3 regions of the Flavobacterium sp. K77 genome follow, and region 2 is predicted to be linked to each of the others. Evidence: riboswitches for the same ligand, from Rfam matches in the RefSeq annotation. Region 2 holds a riboswitch; each other region holds the start of a gene.
What was found. Region 2 has a riboswitch for S-adenosylmethionine ahead of L1S34_RS10345 (alpha/beta fold hydrolase). Riboswitches for the same ligand answer to the same signal wherever they lie in the genome.

Region 1 (5,461 bases), on a different contig from region 2:
GCCCTTCATATTACTATGATAATGGTCTTGAAATAGAATTGAAAGATTGTATAATAGTTACAATTTATGAGTCTCAACCAGATTTTATGACCAGTAAACTTGCAGCATTTTATCGTGAATGTTATGTAGAAAACGCTGTGTCAAGCTGGGATGAATTCGGTTGTTTTACCACTGATAGTAAGAGATATAATAACATTTCAATCGTTCGAGCAATATCAAAATTAAGACCAAATAAAGAAATTAGGTACGAAGTACCGAAGCCACGAAATATGTATTTCAAATTTACATGACTCTATTTATCCCCATAATAAGTTTCATTTTAGAGATATATTTTTATTTGATTTTGACTTGTCTAAGCTCGAATTTACGAATCAAAATATAAAAAATTTGCTTCACCAAGTTACTACAGGCAAGTGTTTTTACAAGTATATTTATAAGATCATATAATGGATCAAGAAATAGTCGAAAATTGGAAAACTAGTCTTTATGAAAATAAAACTATAATGTTAAGAGATATAATTTAAAATTTAGTGTAATGAAGGGTTGCCTTTTGTTCTTTTTCTCCAAATACGAATGCTAGTTGGCCATATTTGGCAGCTAGTTCATTTGCTTTATTTAGGCCGCAATTTTCAATAAAAAAACTTTCTTCGGACCAGTTACCATCCTCGGATATTCCAATTGCTGGGCTATATTTTAGTTCAAGTATGTCAAGGTCTTGCTGTAGTTTTTTGTTTCGACTTTGATTTTTCTCAATTGAGAGAATGTCGGGTAGTGGATTCCATGCCGTAATGAAAGCCCAATTTTCAAACTTGTTACATTCTTCCTGATACTGATCGATTTTAATGTCAAAAGTAGCTGACTTCAAAACTCGATAAATTGTGTTTAGAAATGCGTCGTGATGTTCTATATCCATAATTGTTTCAATAAAAAATTAATTTAGGGTTTTGAATTCGTGCTGTCGCTTTTACTTTTTGATATTCATTTTTGCAATTAATTTGATTCAAATGTTTGTCTTGTAGTTAGTATCCCTCTGTTGTTGGAATTTCCGTGGATGAATGCGGAATGTGCAAGATTAATTTTTTCATCTTTTTACAACTGATGATTTACTTTATATTTCAATATTTGGATCGATTTCCTCTGATTTTTCAAGCATAATGGTATCATCATTAAATACAATTACCACTCTATTTTGTTGTAGTGCCATCATCATCAATTCCGTTAGTTTTAGGATTGCTTTTTTTAGCAAAGCTTCTTCTTGGATAAATTTCGGATATTGAATAAACTCTAGTTCTACAGAAGGTTCTTCTTGGCCCAAGAAAACAATTTCACACGTTCTTATCTTAGTACTCAATACCACATTCAACTCTTTTTTTACTACTTGTTGAGCAGCAGCTAATTCGTGTTTTACCGTTTCAATTGAGATGCTTTCGGTTGTATATCCGATATTCAAACCAATAGTTACTTGGGCCCTAAATGATTTGCATGAAACGCTATTCATATTTTTATAGCTTGTAACTTATTATCTACTAGCGCTACTTTGTGCCCTAAATTGAAAGCAACTACATTACCGCTTGCATCAAAATCAAATACGATATCGCTGTTGAAAGGTCGGTTTCTAATTTCTGTTTTGAGACAATCCAAATAATATCCTCTAGCAGTGACCCAGCCTTTGTTGTCAATTTCCTTATTAAAACGTTCGATAAGTTCTTCATTGGATAAAGCAAATAATGACAAAGTCCAAGCTGCAATTTCATTGGCATAAGGCTCTTCTGTTGGCAAAAATGTTGTTGAAAGGGCAAAATTTCCTTCTTCTTTTTGAATCCCATACTTTTGGATGTGGATATATTTTAATCCAAGAGGGATCAAAGCCACAAATCGTGCTTGGGTTTGGACTAAAAATGGTGCTTTTGTGTTTTGAATGCTAAAGCTTTTTCCTGTGAGTGCTTTTTTGTCGTCAAAATACAAAAGTTCAAATGGCGGACAATCAATCAAATCGAAAAGGGTGTTTATCTGCTGATGTTTGATTTGAAAAAAAGATGTTTGTGGCAATTCATTTATTAGATTTTTTACTACCAAAGTGGTAGTCTCCACATCAATGCAATAGGATGGCATAGTACGAGCTACTGATGCTTCATCAGAAATACTCAAAAATAATGTTTTCATAAACATAACAATTTAAATTTAAACTAGTGTTATGTCGACAAAATGCGATAAAGAATTTTGGTTTCTCAACACATTTGAACGACTGTTCCGCATACTAAGCCACCGTGTCGTGAGTTGATCGGTTGGCACCCCGATGAATCGGGATTCTTGATGCTTTACAAATATTGTAAATTATTTTTGAGTTGCGCAAGCAAATATTGTGAATAATCATAAATCTTTAAGGTCATAATATCGATCTATAATTTTCAATAAACTTATTTGAATTTGAAATACTTCATCTCGCAAGGAATTATTTTACAATATTAAATGAACTCACTAAAGACTAGTACCATTGTCGCAATCATTTTATATTTATGTATTTTACAGAAATAAGAATGGGATAAAAAAAGTAGATCCTTTCTACCCATAAGTTTAGCTTTTAATGGATTAACCGCAAGCTTTAAGCAACCTACTAAGATAAACTTAGATAATACCTCTTAATTGTAAATGATACTTCAATGATGAAGTTTCTTCGTAATCATCATCAAAAGGTGTTTGATCTTCTTGTTCTGCTGGAGAAAGGGTATTGTATTTATTTAATTTTTGGTAATAATACTTATCTAAAAGCTCTTGCAAATCAATGCAGTTTTGTAAAATGCTTGTTTTGAAGTAAACAGTATAGTCTTCATGTAAAACACATTTGCCGGTTTTTAAACTTTCCTCAGATACAACGTTACCAAACAACAATATCAAATCATTATACAAATGTTCTTGTTTTACTAACCATTTTAATAGATCTATTTCGTTGTCAAGAGTAATTGATTTAAATTCGTCAATCGCTATTTTAGCCTCATTTTCGATCATTAAGAATTGATAAATTTGATTGATATGCTCATAAAGCCAATAAAATGAATGATGATATTTGTAAAAATTATTTAGCATATCGATAGAATCATATAATTCTTCATATCTCTTAATCCAAGTGATTATTTTATCTTTTGAAATCTCACTGTCATTGAGTTGTCTCATTTCATTAAGAGCAGTGATTGATTTGTTTTTTAAATTGTCATATGAAGCTGAAGGAACAAAAGTTACTTTTTCATCATTATAAATAGTAAAACTTAATTGTCTCTTATTTTCATCTATAACTCTTTTATCTGTGCAAAAATCAGAACAGTTGTAAATGCCTTTTACAGAACAAACCTCGTCATCTTGTATTATAAAATTGATATAGCGACCTGATTTATTGCCAACAAAGGCAATTCCTGTTTTATTTTTATTAATACATTCATCAGAATTACATTTACCCTCATAAGCAAGTAGCTTATTGTCCTTCTTTTGGAATTCCTTGAAGATTTCTTGCAATTTTTGAAGGAAAATAGTTTTGGTAGTATCTTGATACGTAATCTTGTCCTCTAAAATTAACTCTATGGCTTTAATATTCATTTCTGAAATAGCATTTATAAGTTTTGACGCAGCTTTTTTTACATTGGTAACATCGCCTAATTCTGCAAGCTTTTGAATTAATCTTAGTTGTTCGGGTGTCATAGATATTAAAATTTAAAATTCCTAGATCTAAAGCTATTTTAATTACTTGTTTTAATCGACAAACATTGTTACTCGAAAGTCTAGTGCTTTTTCCTTGCAATTAGGACAATAATTATTGACCATATTTAATTTTAAATCAAAGTTATTGATAGTATTATAATCGAGATTATTTCCTTTTAACACATCATCAGTATAGAATAGATATTTTTCTGAATTTTTGTTTGCTAAATAATTTATGTTTTCAAACTCTAAGGTTTCCTTATTAATTGCTGGAACTGGACAATTGGTTAGATAATTAAATCTGCCACCCCCAAATCTGAACTCATTAGAAAAACCACATGACTGGCATTTTGATTTTATTATATTTCCCATTTGATTTTAATATTTGAAATTATAGATTAGTTATCATTTTATTTTAAAATTCAGCCACTAAATCGGTAACTCGGTGAATTTTCTAAAAATTTAATTTGTAATTATTAGGGCACAATATCTAGCCCTCAACGTAGTGAGGTTTCAACGATTTACCCAAAAACTAAAGCTAGAATTATAGTTTATGAACATAATTCAAATGGTAAGAATAACCAAAAGTATAGCAATTTTTACAATTAAAGATTATTGTTCCCTCCACAATTAATTCTAAACGGTCTGAAACTTTTTTCTTTATTTGTTTTGTAATTTATTTGATATCCGATGTTTCCTTGGATTTGCTGTATGTTCACACTAGAAAAAATATCTATATCCTTAAACTTTCGATAAGAATTACAAATCTATTCCTCTGTTATCCCTTTTTCTCTCCAAATTAGATGACTTAATATTATGTATTTTGTATAGTTGCCCATTGTTAACTAAGATTTGAAAAAAATGTAATAACTACAAATTAATGTCGTCATTTCAATAACCATTTAGATGAAAACGCAGTACGCACTATCCAAAAAAATGTGTGTATTCAAAGGAATATTCTTCTCTACTAAAGTACAATTGAGCATCATTTATCTGAATTTTTTCTTCCAAAATAATTTCTAATCTTTGCGTTATATCCTGCTTAATTTTATTGAGGTGCCTTTCATAGAAATCGGTTTGAGATACTAATTTTTCAGGAAAATCGGTTGGATCCTCTTCTGAATAACAATATTTGTAATTATCATTCATTCCTGTTAAAAATATTGAAATAGAATCTTCTTTCATAGAAAATCCAATATGATATTTAGGAAATATAAAATTTCCAAAATCTAAAATATCCCCTTTGATAATATAGTCAATTGAAAAAGTTTTATTGCTTTTAAGTATTTGAAAGACAAACTTTTCATCGCTAATTTCATCAATTTTAACTTCCTTTAGTTGATTAAGATGTGCTATCGATTTCAATGATAAAATTGGATTGTATTCCAGATTGAGTTTTTCCAAATTTTTGAATGCATAAAGCATATCAATATTTTCAATTTCATTGCAACTTGCGTCAATAATTCTGAGAGTTTCAAGATTTGCTAAAGCACTAAGGTTTTTAAGTTTTTGATTGCCAAATTTAATTTCTTCCAAGTTTACGCAATATTTCAAGAAAGACAAATCGAGCATGTGCTCTGAGTAATTCAAATATAGAAATGTTAATTTCTCATAATCAGAAGATAGCAAAGTGTCTTTGTAATTAATTTGGCCACCCATTTTCTTCTGCAATTTTTTCATCGTTACATTTTGGAAGGGATCTCCATTAGTAACTAAACTATGTGTTTTACTTATATCATCTTTAGTAAATCCATTTTCTATCCAATAAAGA
Region 2 (5,461 bases):
AATTTGCATCGCCATTCAAACTTAATTTCACTAGATTATTGCCTGATATGTTTGCACGTTGGGACTTGAAGAAGTCAGAAAATGTAACCTACAATTTCAACATGCGTAACGGCTTTAATGATGTAAATGCTTTGGTTGAAGGATTTATTTTTACCAATTTTAACAGCTTGTCACGAGGAAATGCGCAATTAGAAAATTCATTAGTGACAAGCCACCGTTTGAATTATTCAAAGTACAACTTGTATAATTTCACTACGATTTTTGCAAACATCAGTTATACAACTACCAAAGATCCAGTCGTTAATGGAGTTTCTTTCCAAAGTATTTATTCAACCTCTGACCGTTTGAATTTAGATGCTGAAAACGAAAATTTAAACGGAAATTTGTTTTACTCTAAAAGCTTCAAAAAGTATTACAAAGTTACTGCTGGAGCCAATGCAGGTTGGAATCGCAATTTTGTTTTAAACAGAAGAGTTCAAGGTGGAGTGACTCAAGAATTCATTCAAGGAATCGAAAATGTAAATCACTCTTACAACTTGGCTTTTGCAACGCAGTTCAAAAAATATCCAAACGTAGATTTGGGTTACCGCGTGAATTTTTCAGAGCAAGCAGCTAATAAATTCACCACACAAACTCCAACAGTAAAGTTGAATTATTATTTCTTGAATGGATTGAATGTTAATTGGGACTACGCCTTTAACCGATTTAAAAATGAAACTAATGGTGTATCAAACGATTTTAAAATCATGACTGCTAGTTTGAACTACATCAAAAAAGATGCAAAATTTGAATACCGCATTCAGGCGAATAACCTTTTAAACACCCGTTCAAGATTGAACAACTCATTTAGTGTAAATGGTTTTAACGCTAATGAAAATATCATCCTACCTCGATTTGTAACTTTCATAGTAAAGTACAATTTGTAAGCTTCATTTAGCTTAAAAGCAAAGGGGATTTAGTTGTAGCTAAATCCCCTTTTTTTATATACTATGTTTTGATTTTTTACAATCCAAAAGCAGTTTTTACTTGATCAACAAAATCTAATTTTTCCCAAGTAAACAATTCTACTTCAACTGTTTTTGTTAATCCACCAGGAGCAGAGAAAGTCTTAGTTACGGTTTCAGGAGTACGTCCCATGTGTCCGTATGCAGCAGTCTCGCTGTAAATTGGGTTTCTTAATTTCAATCGTTGTTCGATGAAGTACGGACGCATATCAAAAATAGCTTCTACTTTTTTAGCGATTTCACCATTGGTCATATTCACTTTTGAAGTTCCATAAGTATCAATAAAAATACCCATTGGTTTAGCTACACCAATTGCGTATGATACTTGTACCAAAATCTCATCAGCAACACCCGCTGCAACTAAATTTTTAGCAATATGACGTGTTGCATAAGCAGCAGAACGGTCTACTTTACTTGGGTCTTTTCCAGAGAAAGCACCACCACCGTGAGCTCCTTTTCCTCCGTAAGTATCCACAATGATTTTTCTTCCTGTAAGTCCTGTATCTCCGTGAGGTCCTCCAATTACGAATTTCCCTGTTGGGTTAATGTGGTACTGAATAGCATCGTTAAATAAATGAGCATGCTCAGGATTTTTAGCAATGATTCTTGGGATCAATATCTCGATAATATCTTTTTTGATTTTAGCAAGCATAGCAGCTTCTTCATCAAAATCATCGTGTTGCGTAGAAATAACAATCGCATCAATACGAGTTGGTTTGTTATCGTCACTGTATTCTAAAGTTACTTGTGATTTAGCATCAGGACGCAAATAAGTAATTTCGTTATTCTCACGACGTAAAACAGCTAATTCTTGCAATAATTTATGAGACAAATCAAGTGCCAATGGCATGTAATTTTCAGTCTCGTTAGTTGCATATCCAAACATCATTCCTTGGTCACCAGCGCCTTGCTCTTCTTTGCTTGCTCTGTCAACACCTTGATTTATGTCAGCAGATTGTTCATGAATAGCCGAAAGAATACCGCATGAATTAGCTTCAAACATGTACTCACTTTTTGTGTAACCAATTTTTCGAATGACTTCGCGTGCAATATTTTGCACGTCTAAGTATGTATTTGATTTAACTTCTCCAGCCAAAATAACTTGACCAGTAGTTACTAAAGTTTCACAAGCTACTTTTGATTCAGCATCAAATGCTAGAAAGTTATCAATTAATGCGTCTGAAATTTGATCTGCAATTTTGTCTGGATGTCCTTCGCTCACAGATTCTGACGTAAATAAATAAGCCATAAGTTTTATTATTTTATAAAATTAAGCGAGAAAAAATAATTGCTGAAAAGGTCTAAAGGAGAGTTCCTGCTTTAGCATTTTTTTACTGAAAATTATTCAGTATTCACAATGAATTGTTTTCATTATGAAGAGGTTGCAATCAGTTCAAATTTTTCCTCTTGTATTTGGGTGCAAAGGTATGAAACCATTTTGAATTGCAAATTAAACTTAACTTTTTTTTGCTGATAAAAAATAGGCCCTTTTGATATGTTTTTTAAAACTATTTTGAATTAATTCCTTGATGCTCTTGTTTTTGTCAAAATTAAGTTGCATATTTGATTTTCAAATCAAAACAAAATGAAAATTTCAATCTGCTTTTCGCATAAAGTCGCACAGGAAAATTCCTGAGGGATGCTTATAGCATAATTTTAATTTAAAATTATATATGAAAGCTTCCTGAACAAGGAAGCTTTTTTTTTGATAAATTCGAACACCATACAAACAATACATGATTCAATACATTTTAAATAATTACAAAAAACAGTCAGTCCAAATTTCGATGCATTGCGTTGCAAAAGCCGCATTTGGTGCTCCCTGTTCGTGAATCCCAAGGATAATAATAAGTACAAACTACTTAAAACCCTTTTGGATTTGCATCTAAAAGGGTTTTTTGCTTTAAGAAATTTATGAACAGAAAAACAATAGTAACATTTTAACAACCAATAGTATGAAAACAAAAAGAAGTTTATCAGATCCGTTTCGTTTTTTACGAAAGTTCAATTTTCGAAACAAAAAAATCAAAGCAGTTGAAGCCGTAAATGTTTTAATTCACCCACGTTTTGAGTTTGCAACTAATGATGCAATTGCTCAAAAGTTAGTTCCAAATTCATTGCTTTTTTTAATGTATTCTCAGGAGAATGAAGAGTTATTTATTTAAGGCAATAGCTTTTCAGGTTAAAAATATTTGTAACCCAGTAATTAAAAAGGTTGTTTTGGCAAGGTAAAAAAATGGTTTTGTTCTATGTTACCTTGTCAGGACTTCCTATGTTTTTATGTCTGTACCAAAGTCACTTACTTTGCGAAACAGAAAAATCGATTGCGTATTTAAATTTGGTGGTTACCAAAATTAATCTTTAATTTGCACTCACAAAGTTCACAACAGTATTGAAATGTTATAAAGAAAGGCAGAGGGATTAGACCCGATGAAGCCTTAGCAACCCTTCGATTTATCGAAGAAGGTGCTGCATTCTACCACGCCCATCGTGGAAAGATAACACTAAGAATTTGTCTAGATAACACCTAGCTTTCTTTCTAATATTTCCAAACACAAGTCCTAATTATAACAGATTTGAAATTGGAAAATAAACCAACAACAATTACATTACACAATTTCACCACGGAGTCAGGTGCAATTTATAATGATCTAAACTTAAGTTATCAAGTTTTTGGGTTGCCATTACATACAGCTCCCATCGTTTTGGTCAATCATGCACTAACCGGAAATTCACAGGTTGTGGGCGATAACGGTTGGTGGAATGACCTAATTGGCGCCAATAAAACTATTGATACTACAAAATATACCGTACTTGCTTTTAACGTTCCCGGAAATGGATTTGATGGAGCTGTAATTGAAAATTATCTTGATTTTTCAGCAAGAGACATCGCAAGAATTTTTATTGAAGGCCTTCAGTTGCTCGAGGTTACAAAACTCTACGCGATTATCGGAGGTTCTGTAGGTGGCGGAATTGCTTGGGAAATGGTTGCATTAGAACCAATAATAACCCAAAAATTAATTCCTATTGCTACTGATTGGAAAGCGACAGACTGGCTTATTGCCAATTGTTTTTTGCAAGAACAAATTCTTAATAATTCATCTAAACCCATTCAGGATGCCCGTACGCATGCTATGTTGTGTTATAGAACTCCAGAATCATTTGCGTCAAAATTTCAGCGAACTACTAATGAGGAGTTAGCCATTTTTAATGTTGAAAGTTGGTTGTTGCATCACGGCGAAAAATTGCAACAGCGTTTTCAATTGGCATCCTATAAAATGATGAATCAACTATTGAAAACCATTGATGTCACTCGCAATCGGTCCTCGTTTGAAAATACAATCGAAGCTGTAACGGCAGAAATTCACATCATTGCCATCAATTCAGATTTGTTTTTTACAGCCAGTGAAAACAAAACTACTTTTGAGCAACTACAAAAAATAAATAAAAAAGTCAGTTATCAAGAAATAGTTTCCATCCACGGACACGATGCTTTTTTGATAGAATACAAACAATTACACAATTTGCTTCAAGATTTATTCTAAGCTACAAACACACAACACAATGAAAATATTAAAATTTGGAGGTAAATCGTTATCAAACGGTGACGGATTAAATAAAGTTATTGCCATAATAACAGAAAAAGTAAATCAAGGAGAAGAAATTGCGATTGTAGTTTCTGCACGAGGCAATGCAACGGATGAGTTGGAACAAATTTTAACTATTGCTTCTCAAAACGGAGATTACAAGCCACTTTTTGAAGATTTTAAAACCTACCAGCAAGATGTTTATGATGCTGTTGATTTGTCTGAAGAGTTTACTGTTTTAGAAAAATTGTTCGAAGGTGTAAGTCTGATTGGGGATTACAGCAAAAAAATCAAAGACCAAATTTTGTCTAAAGGCGAATTGCTTTCGGCAAAATTACTGACGGCGATCCTTCTGGAAAAAGGAATTCATGCTCGTTTTACCGATACGCGTGAATTGATAAAAACCGATGCTAAATTTGGTGATGCACAACCCTTAGAACAACTTTCGAAGAAAAATGTGGTTGCTTTTTTTAAGCAAAATACCGAAAATACAGTAAGTGTAATCACAGGTTTTATTGGTTCTACCACTAATAATGACACTACTACGTTAGGAAGAAACGGTAGTAATTACACTGCTTCGTTGATTGCGAATTATTTAAATGCCGACGAATTACAAAATTACACACACGTTGACGGTATTTATACTGCCAATCCTGATTTAGTTGTCGATGCTAAGAAAATTGATCACCTATCGTTTAATGAGGCGAATGAGATTGCTAATTTTGGAGCAACTATTTTGCACGCCAAAACCATCATTCCGTTATTAGAAAAAAACATTCCACTACGTATTTTAAATACTTTCAATCATGAAAATAAAGGAACTTTAATTACTTCCAATTCTAATAAGGAAGGAATTAAAACGCTTTCGGT
Region 3 (5,461 bases), on a different contig from region 2:
GTAAAGGTTTTGTTGAGCTAGATTACAATGCATTGGTTCAATTATCCGATGAATTAAGTAAAGCTTACGTGCGTTCAAAGGTGCGCATTAGCCATATCTTAGCAGAGAATGATCTGGTGTCTTTACGCTACTCCCATTTTGTAAAAACTATTGAAAATCCTAGAGAGGAGATGTTATTAGCTCATTTTAATGTTATTTGGCAAATTAAAGACAACAAATTATTTCGTGGCTATCAAATGAGTCAATTATCCTAATTTTAGTATCAAAAAACTGCCGAAGCACTAGTAATTAGTGATTACTATTTTATACTTTTGCATAACCATTTTAAAAACTACATAAAAAATATATCATGAGTGTTTTAGTTAATAAAGATTCCAAAATAATTGTTCAAGGTTTTACTGGAAGCGAAGGTACATTCCACGCTTCTCAAATGATTGAATACGGTACAAACGTTGTAGGTGGTGTTACTCCAGGAAAAGGAGGAACAAGTCATTTAGATCGTCCGGTATTTAATACTGTAAAAGATGCTGTTGATCAAGCAGGTGCTGATACAAGTATCATTTTTGTACCACCAGCTTTTGCTGCTGATGCTATTATGGAAGCTGCTGATGCTGGTATTAAAGTAATCATTGCAATTACTGAAGGAATTCCAGTTTCAGATATGATTAAAGCTAATTCTTATGTAAAAGAAAGAAATGCAAGATTAATTGGTCCTAACTGCCCAGGTGTAATTACTCCAGGTGAAGCTAAAGTGGGAATCATGCCAGGTTTTGTGTTTAAAAAAGGTACTGTTGGTATCGTATCTAAATCAGGTACTTTAACTTACGAAGCCGCTGACCAAGTTGTAAAACAAGGATTAGGAATCACTACTGCAATTGGTATTGGTGGAGACCCAATCATTGGAACTACTACAAAAGAAGCAGTTGAATTGTTAATGAATGATCCTGAGACAGAATTAATCATTATGATTGGTGAAATTGGAGGTCAATTAGAAGCTGATGCTGCTAAATGGATAAAAGCGGATGGAAACCGCAAGCCAGTTGTTGGATTCATTGCTGGAGAAACTGCTCCTGCAGGAAGAACAATGGGTCATGCTGGTGCAATTGTTGGAGGATCTGACGATACAGCTGCTGCTAAAAAGCAAATCATGAGAGACAACGGAATTCACGTTGTTGATTCACCAGCTGAAATTGGTAAAAAAGTAAAAGAAATTTTAGGATAATGACCTAAAATATTAATATTATAAAGCCTCACATTTTGTGGGGCTTTTTTTGTTGTAAATTAAATTAAAGAAATATCTTTGCACTTTATTTAAAAAATCTTACATCCAAGGTTTTTTTTTAATAAAAACAAAACACACGAATAGTTTTCAGTGAGCCTCACGATTTTGTGAGATCTTTTTTTGTGAAAATCTATTCCATTAAAAATAACATATATGTACAAAGAATTAGAAAAATTCACGGTTACCAATCAATTTTTATTCAATGCTGAGGATAGTTTAGAGCAAGTTTGTAATGCTTCTGAGGGATCTGGCATATTTTTAGTTTACGCTGTAGGTGACGAGAAAGAATTAATTATGGTGGGTTCAACTGGGACTGTTCAAAATAACGGCGCTTTGAAAATAAAAAATGGCGGTTTATTCGATAAAATTGTAGAAGGTCACCAATTTGCAAAAACAGGAAGAAAATATTCTTGGCCAGCTCAAATGAAAAAAGAAGTTATATCTGCTCTTGAAGTAGTTTGGTATGAGACTTTTAACAATGAAGTGAAATCAATTCCAACTGCTGTAGAAGGTCAAGTATTACAATCATTTTTGGATGAAAACGGAACGCTGCCTAGATGGAATGTTGCTTTCTAATAAATTTCCTTAAAAAATTGAAAGTCCCCAATTAAAGTTGGGGACTTTTTTATTTAAAAGGATTCGACCATTTTGGATCGGTATATACATTAGAGCCTGATAGGGTTTTTATGAAAGCAATCAATGCATCTACTTCGGTGGCTGTCAAATTCAATTTTTGTCCAGATCCGTTTGGACGCAATCTCGGATCTAAATTGGTATTGCCAGGAGCAATTGTAATAGTGCCATAATGGCCAATCACATTTTGCAAAGTAGCTAGATTAGCTGTGTGCATAAATGCTCCATTGGTACTTCCATCTTTTTTGACAGCGTCTCGCAAGGTCGGGGATCTAGTATTTGTAAGATCAATACCATTTGAATTTAGTATTCCAATAATTCCGTTATTACGACTATTGGGGTCAATACTAAATTCAGGTGCTTGATGGCATCCTGCGCAACCTAATCCTCCAGCAGTTCTACTACCACTTGAATCAAATACCGGTGGTGTTAAAAACAGATTTTTTCCTTGATTTTCTTGTACTGTAAAGTTTGGAAAAAGTTGATTTTCAGTAGCTACAAGTGCGCGACCTGTATCATATTTTGCATCGAATGATTGAATGCTTCTAATAAATTGCGCTAAAGCCAATTGAATTTTGTTTTCAGTAATATCTTCTGAACCATAAACAAACTTGAACAATTCTTTATAATATCCGATGTTTTGAAGTTTACTCGTCAGTGTATTAAAATTACCATCGCCCAAAGTACCGCTAAAACCCATTTCAATATGATCTTGAATTGGTTGTGTTGTTTGATTTTCTAAATTACTTGCTCGTTCATTCCAGAAAAATTTACTTTCATTATTAAAACGAGTATTTATCAATCTCATGCTATGTCTACTCGTTAATCCGTTTACACCAGTACTTGCTTGTGCAACATCTCCAAATGCATTGGCTTGAACGTGACAACTTGAACATGAAACTGTATTTGTAGCTGAAAGATTTTTGTCATAAAATAAAACACGTCCCAATGTCGCTCCTTTGTCTGTAATAGGATTGCTTGTTGTATTGTCCTTTGTGATATAAGCAGGTACTACTTGATTAGCATAATTGTCTAATTGACTTAAATTTATTTTCCCTTCAAAGCTTGCTTTTATATTGGGGTAAGCTTCAATTGCAATATAATCAGTTGCGTCGTTAGTATTGCTGCAACTAGCTGTTAAAATACTAGCAGCAATAAATAAGCTATGTTTAAGTAATTTCATTATTTTGTGTTTATAAACTTGATTGTTTTACTATTCAAACCTTTAAAAATGATTTATTATTTAGATTAGACTATCCATGATAAAAATAGTTTAATTTAAATAAATACTTATTTATTATCATAAATTATTGATAATTAAAATTTATTATCTAATATTATTTGCAAAATATTAATAGAAGTATTTTGCTTTTTTAGTGGAAAGTTTGATATTTTTTACCGTTTGCTTAATTATTCGCAAAAAATCAATTACTTTTGCACCCGTTATCACGAATCCTGTAAAGGGATAGCAACCTGCAACAACAAGCAAGGTGCTAAAACGATAAGCCAAATCCTTTGGAAAAAATGTTGTTTACATTCCCAATACCAGCTTTGTTTTTCGTCATAACACTTAATTTAAAATTATTTTTATGACAAATTTTACTAAGGAATCCGGAAATCCGTATGCTTTGATTCCGCTATTTATTTTTATTTTTACTTTTTTGGGTGCTGGTATTTTACTAGATGATTTTTATGCGTTTCCTTCACCAGTAGCAGTATTAGTAGGTATTATTGCTGCATTCATTTTATTTAAAACATCAACTGATGATAAAGTAGATACTTTAATTGCTGGTTGTGGTGATAGTAAAATCATGACAATGTGTTTGATTTATTTGTTTGCTGGTGCTTTTGCCGTGGTGAGTAAAGCCATGGGTGGTGTAGATGCAGTAGTAAATTTAGGGATTAGTACTATTGATGTGGCTTATTTTCCGTTAGGAATTTTCTTGATTGCCTCGTTTTTATCTACTGCTACAGGAACTTCTGTTGGGGCTATTGTAGCAATTGGACCAATTGCGATATCTCTCGCTGATAAAAGTGGTGCTTCTATGCCATTAATTGCTGGCGCTTTATTAGGTGGTTCTATGTTAGGAGATAATTTATCAATGATATCAGACACGACAATAGCCGCTACACAATCTCTTGGTTGTGATTTGAAAGATAAATTTAAGATCAACTTGTTTATTGCACTTCCGGCGGCCATTGTAACTATTTTAATTTTCTTTTATTTGGGTTTTAATTCAGATGTTGTTGCTGTAGATATCGCTAAAAATGATTACTCTTTGTGGGCTATTTTGCCTTATGTTTTAGTAATCGTTCTTGCCGTTGTGGGTGTCAATGTATTTTACACATTATTGCTAGGAACTATAATTGCAGGTTTGATAGGTTTTTACAATGACTCATTTACGGTAATGGAATTTACCCAGAAAATTTATGAAGGCTTTACTAGTATGACCGATATCTTTTTGCTATCTATGCTTACAGGAGGATTAGCTGCTATGGTTGATAAGGCTGGAGGTATTACTTGGGTTTTAAACCAAATCAAAAAAAGAATCAAAAGTAAAAAATCAGCACAAACTGGAATTGGAGTGTTGGTAGGATTTGCCAATTTAGCTATTGCCAATAATACTGTTTCTATTGTAATTACAGGGCCTATTGCAAAGGAAATTAACGATGAATACGGATTGAGCGCTAAAAAATCGGCCACTATTTTAGATATTTTTTCTTGTGTCATTCAGGGAATATTGCCTTATGGAGCTCAAATTTTGTTGATACTGAATTATGCCAATGGCAAATTAGATTTTCTTGATATTTTGAGTAATGCATGGTATCATTTATTTTTACTTGTGTTTACATTGATTGCTATTTATGCTGCTTTTTGGGATAAACTAGCCTACCGTTTTTTGAAGGTATAATTGTAAAAATTATTGTTCATAATCAAGCCTAAATTTTTTTTAAAAAAGGAAATAGTATATATTTGGCAAGTCGTTTTTAGCCCTGATAGCAACGGAAATCCTTTTGGGTACGCGACAGCGGATCTAAAAGATTGCAGTGAATAGCAGGAATAGCTTCGAAAAAAAAATAACTAATTTTTGATTATGAAATTACTAGAAGGAAAAGTTGCCATTATAACAGGCGCAAGTCGCGGAATTGGGAAAGGAATTGCAGAAGTTTTTGCAAAACATGGCGCTAACGTTGCGTTTACATACAGTTCATCAGTTGAGTCGGCAATGGCTTTGGAGAACGAATTGAATGCATTGGGCATTAAAGCTAAAGGATACCAATCAAACGCAGCGGATTTTAATGAAGCACAAACGTTTGTGGATTCAGTTTTGGCTGATTTTGGAACAGTTGATGTATTGATTAACAACGCCGGAATTACAAAAGATAATTTGTTGATGCGTATGTCTGAAGAGGATTTTGACAACGTTATGGATGTGAACTTGAAATCGGTTTTTAACATGACAAAAGCCATTCAACGTACCTTTTTAAAGCAACGTGCAGGATCAATTATTAATATGAGTTCAGTGGTTGGTGTGAAAGGTAACG

Region 1: it holds a riboswitch for S-adenosylmethionine, as region 2 does, so the genes downstream of both, L1S34_RS04255 (hypothetical protein) here and L1S34_RS10345 (alpha/beta fold hydrolase) in region 2, are expected to answer to the same signal.
Region 3: it holds a riboswitch for S-adenosylmethionine, as region 2 does, so the genes downstream of both, L1S34_RS08305 (Na+/H+ antiporter NhaC family protein) here and L1S34_RS10345 (alpha/beta fold hydrolase) in region 2, are expected to answer to the same signal.

The regions. Positions count from the first base shown of each region.
Region 1 is NZ_JAKIHO010000001.1:955,190-960,650, forward strand. Features, by position in the region: gene L1S34_RS04240 (hypothetical protein) at 1-290, shown strand, start outside; gene L1S34_RS04245 (DUF3293 domain-containing protein) at 521-913, opposite strand; gene L1S34_RS04250 (hypothetical protein) at 1,109-1,498, opposite strand; gene L1S34_RS04255 (hypothetical protein) at 1,495-2,163, opposite strand; SAM-I-IV-variant riboswitch at 2,224-2,322, opposite strand; gene L1S34_RS04260 (hypothetical protein) at 2,626-3,690, opposite strand; gene L1S34_RS04265 (hypothetical protein) at 3,742-4,062, opposite strand; gene L1S34_RS04270 (hypothetical protein) at 4,615-5,461, opposite strand, start outside.
Region 2 is NZ_JAKIHO010000005.1:63,262-68,722, reverse strand. Features, by position in the region: gene L1S34_RS10360 (carboxypeptidase regulatory-like domain-containing protein) at 1-926, shown strand, start outside; gene metK (methionine adenosyltransferase) at 1,003-2,253, opposite strand; gene L1S34_RS10350 (hypothetical protein) at 2,960-3,169, shown strand; SAM riboswitch class I at 3,402-3,509, shown strand; gene L1S34_RS10345 (alpha/beta fold hydrolase) at 3,587-4,549, shown strand; gene thrA (bifunctional aspartate kinase/homoserine dehydrogenase I) at 4,569-5,461, shown strand, end outside.
Region 3 is NZ_JAKIHO010000003.1:240,843-246,303, reverse strand. Features, by position in the region: gene L1S34_RS08325 (nuclear transport factor 2 family protein) at 1-254, shown strand, start outside; gene sucD (succinate--CoA ligase subunit alpha) at 350-1,222, shown strand; gene L1S34_RS08315 (hypothetical protein) at 1,436-1,858, shown strand; gene L1S34_RS08310 (cytochrome-c peroxidase) at 1,908-3,098, opposite strand; SAM-I-IV-variant riboswitch at 3,354-3,450, shown strand; gene L1S34_RS08305 (Na+/H+ antiporter NhaC family protein) at 3,505-4,827, shown strand; gene fabG (3-oxoacyl-[acyl-carrier-protein] reductase) at 5,011-5,461, shown strand, end outside.